3 regions of the Kocuria flava genome follow, and region 1 is predicted to be linked to each of the others. Evidence: predicted binding sites of a transcription regulator. Region 1 holds the regulator's gene; each other region holds the start of a gene.
The links. The regulator LexA, encoded in region 1, represses DNA repair genes until DNA is damaged. The targets are predictions, from matches to a motif close to TCGAACANNTGTTCGA.
Positions count from the first base shown of each region.

Region 2: the regulator LexA is predicted to act here: its motif matches at 1,981-1,996, upstream of ruvA (Holliday junction branch migration protein RuvA).
Region 3: the regulator LexA is predicted to act here: its motif matches at 1,487-1,502, upstream of AS188_RS11390 (DUF6504 family protein).

Region 1 covers NZ_CP013254.1:1,906,949-1,910,213, forward strand. The annotation lists gene AS188_RS08505 (ATP-dependent DNA helicase) at 1-1,229, shown strand, start outside; gene lexA (transcriptional repressor LexA) at 1,350-2,087, opposite strand; gene AS188_RS08515 (LysM peptidoglycan-binding domain-containing protein) at 2,420-2,770, shown strand; gene AS188_RS08520 (histidinol-phosphate transaminase) at 2,818-3,265, shown strand, end outside.
Region 2 covers NZ_CP013254.1:2,537,750-2,541,014, forward strand. The annotation lists gene AS188_RS11315 (preprotein translocase subunit YajC) at 1-106, opposite strand, end outside; gene ruvB (Holliday junction branch migration DNA helicase RuvB) at 178-1,260, opposite strand; gene ruvA (Holliday junction branch migration protein RuvA) at 1,287-1,925, opposite strand; gene AS188_RS11330 (crossover junction endodeoxyribonuclease RuvC) at 2,060-2,614, opposite strand; gene AS188_RS11335 (YebC/PmpR family DNA-binding transcriptional regulator) at 2,683-3,265, opposite strand, start outside.
Region 3 covers NZ_CP013254.1:2,553,973-2,557,237, forward strand. The annotation lists gene AS188_RS11380 (TIGR03885 family FMN-dependent LLM class oxidoreductase) at 1-131, opposite strand, end outside; gene AS188_RS11385 (fumarylacetoacetate hydrolase family protein) at 157-990, opposite strand; gene AS188_RS11390 (DUF6504 family protein) at 1,106-1,429, opposite strand; gene AS188_RS11395 (GNAT family N-acetyltransferase) at 1,716-2,222, shown strand; gene AS188_RS11400 (TerC family protein) at 2,463-3,265, shown strand, end outside.

The DNA of each region.
Region 1 (3,265 bases):
CCGTGACCGGGCAGCTGTCCGCGGCCATGGTCCGCGCCGCCGCGAGCTCCCTGCGCAAGCACACCTCCGCGAGCCCCGACGCGCTCACCGCCGGGGCGGCCGCCCTCGAGGCGGCCCTGCTGGGCGCCCCGGCCGAGCTGCTGCACCGGGGGCTCACCGACGCCCAGGCCGCCGCCGTGGCCCAGGTCCGCGACGCCGCGCGCACCGCGCTGACCGAGTCGAAGTCCGGGCAGGGCGCGGAGAAGGACGCCGACGCCGGGCGGCAGATGGCCCGCTCCCGCGTCAGCGACGTCCTGGAGCTCGCCGAGCGGGTGCTCGCCGCCGAGGGTTCCCGCGAGGTGCTGTGGCTCTCCCGCCAGGGCGGCTGGGAGCCGGGCCGCGGGTGGGTGCCCGCGGAGGACACCGACCCCGCGACCCTGCACGTGGCCCCCCTGTCGGTGGCCGGCACGCTGCGCGAGGGCCTGTTCGACGGCCGCACGGTCGTGCTGACCTCCGCGACCCTGTCCGTGGGCTCCTCCTTCGACGCCGCGGCCGGGGCGCTGGGCCTGCGCGGCGAGGGCGCCCCCCGCTGGGAGGGCATCGACGTCGGCAGCCCCTTCGACTACCCCCGGCAGGGCATCCTCTACCTGGCCCGGCACCTGGAGAAGCCCGGGCGCCGGCTCACCGAGGCGCAGCTCGACGAGATGCTCGCCCTGCTGGAGGCCTCCCGCGGCGGGGCCCTGGGCCTGTTCTCCTCCCGCCGCGCGGCCGAGGAGGCCGCCGAGGCGCTGCGGGAGCGCACCGATCTGCCGATCCTGTGCCAGGGCGACGCCTCCCTGGCCGGGCTCGTGCAGGAGTTCGCCGAGGACCCCGCGGCGAGCCTGTTCGGCACGCTGAGCCTGTGGCAGGGCGTGGACGTGCCCGGCAGCTCGTGCCGGCTCGTGATGATCGACCGGATCCCGTTCCCGCGCCCCGACGACCCGCTGGCCACGGCCCGCAGCCGGGCCGCCGAGCGCGCCGGCGGCAACGGGTTCATGTCGGTCTCCGCCACGCACGCGGCCGTGCGGCTGGCCCAGGGCGCCGGCCGGCTCATCCGGGCCGGCGGGGACCGCGGCGTCGTCGCCGTCCTGGACTCGCGGATCGCCACCGCCCGCTACGGCGGGTTCCTGCGCGCCTCGCTGCCCCCGCTGTGGACCACCACGGACCGCTCGGTGGTCCTCGGGGCCCTGGCGCGCCTGCCGGCGGGCTGAGCCCCCGGGCCACCCGGCCCCCGGACCGTTCGGCCCCCGGACCGCTCGTGCGGCCGGGGACGACGACGGCGCCCGGACCCCTGCGGATCCGGGCGCCGTGCGCGCAGCGGTGGGCGGCCCTCAGAGGCTGCGCAGCACCGAGACGACCTTGCCCATCACCGTGGCGTGGTCGCCCAGGATCGGCTCGTAGCGGGTGTTCTGCGGCAGCAGCCACGTGTGGCCGTCGCGCTGGCGGAAGGTCTTGACGGTGGCCTCCTCGTCGAGCAGCGCCGCGACGATGTCGCCGTTGTCGGCCGAGCTCTGGCGGCGGACCACGACCCAGTCGCCGTCGCAGATCGCGGCGTCGACCATCGAGTCGCCCTTCACGCGCAGCATGAACAGCTCGCCGTGGCCCACGAGCTGGCGCGGCAGGGCGAGCACGTCCTCGACCGCCTGCTCGGCGGTGATCGGCCCGCCCGCGGCGATGTGGCCGACCAGCGGGACCATCGTGACGTCGGCGGAGGTCGACAGCTCGGCGACGGCGTCCGCGCCCGTGCGCGCCCCGGCCGGCTCGCCGCCGGCGGGCTCCGCCGTGCCGCGCAGCTGCAGGGGGGTGAGCACCTCCATGGCCCGCGGCCGCTTGGGGTCCCGGCGGAGGTAGCCGAGCTTCTCGAGCTGGGAGAGCTGGTGGGTGACGCTCGACAGGGACGCCAGGCCCACGAGGTCGCCGATCTCGCGCATCGACGGCGGGTAGCCGCGCTCGGCGATCGAGCGCTGGATCGTCTCCAGGATCGTGCGCTGGCGCGGGCTCAGGCCGCGGGAGCGCCGGGTGCGCGCCGGGCGGTCCCGGGGCTCCTCGGGGGTGGGCAGCTGGGGCATTGCGCGTCGTCCTTTCCCGTCCGGTCGGCGCCGGCGGGCCCGTGCCGTACTCCGATGTCGGACCCGGGTGGTTCTCTGGGTGTCCGGTCGGCCGCCGCACCTGGTGCGCGCCGGGCCGGACCGTTCCCGGACCTGCCCCCAGCCTAGGCGAGTCCGCCGGTGTCTTCAAACACATGTACGAGCAAGTGTCGACACCGTTCGCAGGCACGTGCTAGACATGGTCCGTCGGTGTTCGAAGATGTGTTCGATCGAATGGAGTTCGTACGAATCCGCCGATCGCAGAGCCGTTCGAGGATCGCCCGTCGCCGCGGGCCCGTCAAGGAGTTCATGCCATGAGTGCCAGTGCCAGCATCCGCACCGGGGAGCACGCCGCCCGGCTGACCCTCACCCGCCGCGGCCGGTTCGTGCTCGTGGGGCTGCCCCTGCTCACGGGAGCGGCCGCGCTCGTCGTGCTCGCCGTGATCTTCCTCGTGCCCTCCACCGCGTCCGCGGGCAGCGACCCGCACGTCGGCGCCGGGACCGAGCGCGCCGTCGTCCACCCCGGCGAGAGCCTGTGGGACCTCGCCGTGGCCGCCGACCCCCAGCGGGACCCGCGCGACGTCATGGACGAGATCGTCGAGCTCAACGACCTGCGCAGCTCCGCCCTCGTCGCCGGCCAGGAGCTCGTGGTCCCCGCCGCCTGAGCCGGACCGGGTTCGGGTCGCACGGGGCCGGGGACTAAGCTGTCCGGGTGACGCAGAACCTGGACCGCCTCTCCGCCCTCCCGCTCCGCGACAGCCTGCGCGGCCGCACCCCGTACGGCGCCCCGCAGCTGGACGTCGCCGTCGCCCTCAACACCAACGAGAACACCCACCCGGTGCCGGAGGACGTGCACGCCGCGATCGTCGCGGAGGTCACGGAGGCCGCCCGGACGCTCAACCGCTACCCGGACCGCGAGTTCAACGCCCTGCGCGAGGAGCTCGCCCGCTATCTCGGCCACGGTCTGCGCGCCGAGCACCTGTGGGCGGCCAACGGCTCCAACGAGATCCTCCAGCAGCTGCTGCAGGCCTTCGGCGGTCCGGGCCGGCGCCTGCTGACGTTCGTGCCCACCTACTCGATGTACCCGCTGCTGGCCGCCGGCACGGACACGGAGTTCGTCGCGGGGGAGCGCACCGCCGACTTCGGGCTCGACGCCGCGT
Region 2 (3,265 bases), 630 kb from region 1:
GCAGCACGAAGGCCACGAGCATGAGGGGCAGCAGCCAGGAGCCACCGCCGCCCTGGGGCTGGGCCGCCTGGGCGGCGAGGGACTGGGCGATCAGGTGCGAGGTCACGGACGTCCGTTCGATCGGGAGCGGGTTTTCCGTCCCATGGTAGGGGATCCCCCTGGGCGGGGCCCGGGAGCTCAGTCCTCGAACAGGGTGGCGTCGTCCTCGTCGGGGCCGCCGAGGGCGGCGCGCAGCGCGGGGTCCCGGTAGGCGGCGTGCTCCGGGGCGGGCAGCCCGAGGTGCTCCCACGCGGCGGCCATGGCGATCCGCCCGCGCGGGGTGCGCCCGAGCAGCCCCTCGCGCACGAGGTAGGGCTCGGCGACGGTCTCGACGGTCTCGGTCTCCTCCCCCACCGCGATCGCGAGGGTGGAGAGCCCGACGGGCCCGCCGTTGAACTTCGTCACGAGCGCGGTCAGCACGGAGCGGTCCAGCCGGTCGAGGCCGCGGGCGTCGACCTCGTACATGTCCAGGGCGGTCGAGGCGGCGCGGGCGTCGATCCGCTCGACGCCGTGCACGAGCGCCCAGTCGCGGACCCGGCGCAGCAGCCGGTTGGCGATGCGGGGGGTGCCGCGGGAGCGGGAGGCCACCTCGGCGAAGCCCTCGGCGGTCATGGCGAGGTCCATCAGCCCGGCGGAGCGGCGCAGCACGAGCTCGAGCTCCTCGACGGAGTAGAACTCGAGGTGACCGGTGAAGCCGAAGCGGTCACGCAGCGGGCCCGGCAGCAGCCCCGCCCGGGTCGTGGCCCCCACGAGGGTGAACGGGGGCAGGTCCAGCGGGATGGAGGTCGCCCCGGCGCCCTTGCCCACGACGATGTCGACGCGGAAGTCCTCCATCGCCATGTAGAGCATCTCCTCGGCGGGCCGGGACATCCGGTGGATCTCGTCGAGGAACAGCACCTCGCCCTCGGTCAGGGAGGACAGGATCGCGGCGAGGTCCCCGGCGTGCTGGATGGCCGGGCCGGAGGAGATCCGCAGGGGCGCGCCCATCTCCTCGGCGATGATCATCGCGAGGGTGGTCTTGCCCAGGCCCGGGGGCCCGGACAGCAGCACGTGGTCGGCGGAGCGCCCGCGCAGGCGGGAGGCCTCCAGGACGAGGGAGAGCTGCTGGCGCACGCGCTTCTGGCCGACGAACTCGTCGAGGTTCGCCGGGCGCAGCGCCGACTCCAGCTGCTTCTCGTCGGGCTCGTCGGTCGCGGAGACCAGCCGGTCCCGGGCGTTCACGGCGGCGCCGTCCTCCCGTGCCACGCTCACACCCCCCGGTCGGCGGTGCGGGTGCCGGCCTTGGCGGCGCCGAGCCAGCCGAGCACGGTGCGCAGGATGAGGGGGACGTCGCCGGAGGCGGCGAGCTCCTCGCGGCCGTCGAGGGCGTCGGCGACCCCGCGGGCGGCGTCCTTCTCGCTCCAGCCCAGCCCCACGAGCGCCTCGAGCACCTGCGCGCGCCACGGCTCCACCGGGGCGGGGGCGGGCTCGGCGGGGCGCTCGGGGACCACGAGCTTGTCGGCGAGCTCGAGCACGATCCGCCGGGCCCCCTTGGGCCCGATGCCGGGGACCCGGGTGAAGGCCGTGGCGTCGCCCTCGGCGATGGCCCGGTGGACGTCGTCGGGGCCGAGCACCGCGAGCACGGCCAGGGCGGTGCGGGGGCCGACGCCGCTGACGCCGAGCATGGTCTCGAAGACCTCCCGCTCGGCGGGGGCCCGGAAGCCGAAGAGCAGCGGGGACTCGTCCTTGCGGGCGACCCAGGCGGTGTCCAGGCGCACCTGGCGCCCGACCCGCAGGCCCGCGAGCGTCTCGGCGGTGGCGTGGACCTGGACGCCGAAGCCGCCCACGGAGACGACGGCGGTGGTGAGGCCGACGTGCTCGACCTCTCCCGTGATGGACGCGATCACCGCGCGGCTCCTTCCCGTGGTCCCCCGCCGGCGCGCCCGGCCGGGCGCGGACGATTCGAACGGATCTACGAATGCGGGTCGACGGCCACTGTAGCAGGGCGGGCCGACGCCCCGCACCGGCCCGGCCGGGGGGCTCAGCCGGCCCGGCCGCGCCGGGCCCGGGCCTCCGCCTCCGCCCACGCCCGCTGGGCGGGGGTCATGGCGGAGCGGCGGGCGGCCACGGGCCGGGCGCCCTGGTGGGTCTCGGTGCCGGCGGTGGCGTCGAGGCCGGTGCCGCCCCCGCGCCAGCCGTGGCAGATGGCGATGGCCAGGGCGTCGGCGGCGTCGGCCGGGCGCGGGGCCTCGGCCAGGCGCAGGATCCGCACGACCATGCGCGCGACCGAGGCCTTGTCGGCCCGGCCGTCGCCCGTCACGGCGGCCTTGACCTCCGAGGGGGTGTGCCAGGCGACGGGCACCCCGTGGCGGGCGGCCGCGGCGATCACGGCCCCGGAGGCGTGGGCGGTGCCGATCACGGTGTGCACGCTGGCCTGGGCGAAGACCCGCTCGAGGGCCAGGGCGTCGGGGCGGTGCCGCAGGATCCACTCGTCGGTGGCCTCCCAGATCCGCAGGATGCGCCGGTCGAGGGGCTCGGCGGCCTGGGTCCCGGCGACGCCGACCTCCACGAGCGTGGCGGTGCGGTCCCCGCGCACCTGCACGAGGCCGAACCCGCACCGGGTCAGCCCGGGGTCGACCCCGAGGATGCGCTGGCCCTGCGTGCTCAGTCCTCGTCCTCGAGCCGGGCGAGGACCTCGGCCGGGATCTCGGCGTTGGAGTAGACGTTCTGCACGTCGTCGAGCTCCTCGACGGCGTCGGCCAGGCGCAGGAACTTGCGGGCGCCGTCCTCGTCGAGCTCGACCTTCATGGACGGGCGGAACTGGGGGTCGTCGTTGTTGTACTCGAGCCCGGCCTCGTCGAGGGCAGTGCGGATCGCGGGCAGGTCGGTGGCCTCGGAGACGACCTCGAACTCCTCCTCGCCCTCGATCACCTCCTCGGCGCCGGCGTCGAGGACGGCCACGAGGACGTCGTCCTCGGTGAGCCCGTCCTTCTTCGCGACCTCGACGACGCCCTTGCGCTCGAAGAGGAAGGCCACGGACCCGGAGTCGGCCATGGTGCCGCCGTTGCGGGTGACGGCCACGCGCACCTCGGAGGCCGCGCGGTTCTTGTTGTCGGTGAGGCACTCGATGTAGAGGGCGGTGCCCTGGGGGCCGCGGGCCTCGTAGAGGATCTCGTCGTAGTTGATCGTCTCGCCGGTCAGGCCGGCGCCGCGCTTGATCGCCCGGTCGATGTTGTCGTTGGGCACG
Region 3 (3,265 bases), 650 kb from region 1:
GGGGACCAGGGCTCGAGGTGGTCCGAGCACATGGCGGCGGCGAAGCCGGCCTGCTCGGCGTGCCGGACGTCGCGCAGCAGCTGCTCGGGCGGGATCTGCTCGTGGGAGGCGTGGAAGCCGACGGTCGCCATGGGGTCTCCTCCGGTCGCGGTCGGGTCAGCGGGGCAGCAGGTCCTCGGCGGGGGTGCACACGTTGCGCAGCTCGCCGATGCCCTCGATCTCGGTGACGACCTCCTGGCCGTCCCGCAGCCAGATCCGCCGCGGCTTCTTCGCCAGGCCCACGCCGGCCGGGGTGCCGCAGGCGACGAGGTCGCCCGGCTCCAGGGTCATGAACCGGGTGAGGTACTCCACCAGCTGCACCGCGGAGAAGATCATCCGGTCGGTGCTGGAGTCCTGGTGGCGCACCCCGTCCACCGTGCAGCGCACGGCCAGGCCGGCCTCGGGGTCGACCTCGTCCGGGGTCACGACGACGGGGCCCACCGGGGTGGTGCGGTCGAAGTTCTTGCCCTGGAACCACTCGGAGGTCCGGCCCTGCCAGTCCCGCACGGAGACGTCGTTCATGATCGTGTACCCGGCGATGGCCGCCCGGGCCCGTCCGGCGTCCGCGTGGCGGACGGTCGTGCCGATCACCGCGACGAGCTCGGCCTCCCAGTCGATCTTCTCGGACTCCTCGGGCATCGCGATGGGGTCGACGGGGCCGACGAGGGCGTTGGCGTACTTGGCGAAGATCGTGGGGTGCTCGGGGATCTCCTGGCCGACCTCCTCGGCGTGGTCGTGGAAGTTCAGCCCGGCGCACAGGATCTTCCCGGGCCGCAGCACCGGGGTGAGCAGCTCCTCCGGGGCGGGGGCGGGGCCGGGCTCCCCGGGCAGGGAGAGGTCGCCCCCGGCCAGCAGCGCCCCCACGTCCGGGACGGGCAGGTAGACGGTCTCCCCCGCCTCCTGCCGGAAGGCCTGGGTGCTGCCGCTGCGGGCCACGGTGCCGAGTCTCACGGGTGCTGCCTCTCTGCCGGACGAACCGCGCGGGGAGCGCGGTCGGTGCGGGGCGCCGCGCGGACGGCCCGCACCCCCGATCCTATGCACGGGACCCGCCGCGCGCGGGCCCGCCTCACGCGCAGCGCCCGACCCGGATCCCGGTCGCGCTCGTGGCCGCGAGCAGCCGCCAGCGGCCGGTGTCGAGGGTGTGGACGAGCTCGAGGGTGAGCAGCTCCGTGCGCGGGCCGAGCTGGACCTGCACCCGCCACATCTGCTGGTCGACGACCCCGGCGCCCCGCTCCCGGGGCAGCCGCAGGTCCTCCGCCCACCACGCCCGCCGCTCGTACCAGCGCACGGGGTCCTGCGCCACGCGGTAGGCCCGCCCGCGCCAGCGCACCCCCACCGGCACGCCCTCGGCGTCGCAGTCCACGTCCACGCTCTCCGTCAGCACTCCCACCACGGCTCCTCTCCCTCCGACGGCGCCCGCCGGCCGGGCACCCTGTCCTCTGGAAGCTAGAACACCTGTGCGACAGGCTAAGCCGATGAGCTTCCTGCGGGGAACACGTGTTCACTGGCCGGAGCCTGCCGCCCGGACCGCGCCGGGACGCCCGGAATCCGTGGACAACCCCGGTGAAATGGATACGCTGAGAGGACGGAGGACGCGCCCGCCGGGTCCTCCCTGACGCCCCTGACCCCTCGTCCGCCCCCGCCGGAGCAGCCGGCGTCGACCCACGGAGGCCCCCATGACCGGAACCATCACGCTGATCGCCCGCACCGTGGCGAACACCAGGCCGAACCCGGTGCCCACCCGCCCGGCCACGCCCGAGGACGCCGAGGCCCTGGCCCAGCTCTACTACTCCTCCTACGAGCAGGGCGGGGTCTCCAGCCTCGCGGAGGCCCGCCAGGTCGTCCAGGGCGTCTTCGCCGGCGAGTACGGCCCCCTCCTGGCGGAGGCCTCCCCCGTGGTCGCCGACGAGGACGGCACGATCGTCGCCGCGGCCCTGACCCTCGAGCGCCGCGTGGGCGACGGCGAGCTCCCGGACGCCCCGTACCTCTTCGAGCTGTTCACCGCCGCGTCCCGCCGCCGGCAGGGTCTCGCCGAGCAGCTCGTGCGCTCCAGCATGGACACCCTCTGCCACAGCGGCTACGACCAGCTGTGCCTGCGCATCGCCGAGGACAACGCCGCCGCGCTCGCGCTCTACCTCACCCTGGACTTCAACCGCTGGGTCCCGGAGGACGACGACTACTGAGCCGACCACCGGACCGGGGGCGAGGAGGAGGCCCGGGACCCGCTGCGGGTCCCGGGCCTCCTCCCGTCCGCCCTCCGGCACCCCTTGTCCCCAACAGGTGAAGAGTGCTTCACTTGTTCGTGTCAGGGAGGGGAGTATCCCACCGTCGTCCCGTCGTCATTCCGGCCCCGCGGGGCCCGGCGGGGCGGGCCCCGCGGGGCCGGGAGAGACCTCCGATCGGATCGATCGGAGGGTTTCGTCGTGGATGTCCCGTTCTGGATCTGGGCCGCGGTGCTCGGCTTCATCGTGCTCGTGCTGGCCGTCGACCTGTTCGCCCACCGCCGCGCCCACGTGATCGGCGTGCGCGAGGCGGCCGTGTGGTCGGGGGTGTGGGTGGCTTGCGGCGTGGCCTTCGGTCTCGTCGTCTGGCGGGTGTGGGGGGCGGAGCTCGGCCAGCAGTACTTCGCCGGCTACCTCATCGAGAAGTCCCTGGCCGTGGACAACGTCTTCGTCTGGGCGATCGTCTTCAGCTGGTTCGCCGTCCCGCGGGAGTTCCAGCACCGCGTGCTGTTCCTGGGAGTGCTCGGTGCCCTGGTGTTCCGCGGGATCTTCATCGCCGCCGGGGCGGTGCTGATCCAGAACTTCTCCTGGGTCCTCTACGTCTTCGCCGCGTTCCTGCTCTGGACCGGCTGGCGGATGATCCGCCAGCGCAACGAGCACCTGAACCCCGACCAGTCGGCGGTGCTGCGCGCCTTCCGCCGCCTCGTGCCCATGACCGAGGCCTACCACGGGCAGAAGCTGCTGGTCCGCAAGGACGGCGTGCTGCTGGCCACCCCGCTGCTGGCGGTGCTGGTGCTGATCGAGGCCACCGACGTCGTCTTCGCCGTGGACTCCATCCCCGCGATCTTCGCCGTGACCGACGAGGTGTTCCTGGTCTTCACCGCCAACGCCTTCGCGATCCTGGGCCTGCGGGCCATGTACTTCCTGCTCGCCGATCTGATCCACCGCTTCGTGTACCTGAAGATCGGCCTCGCCCTGGTGCTGATCTGGGTCGGGGTCAAGAT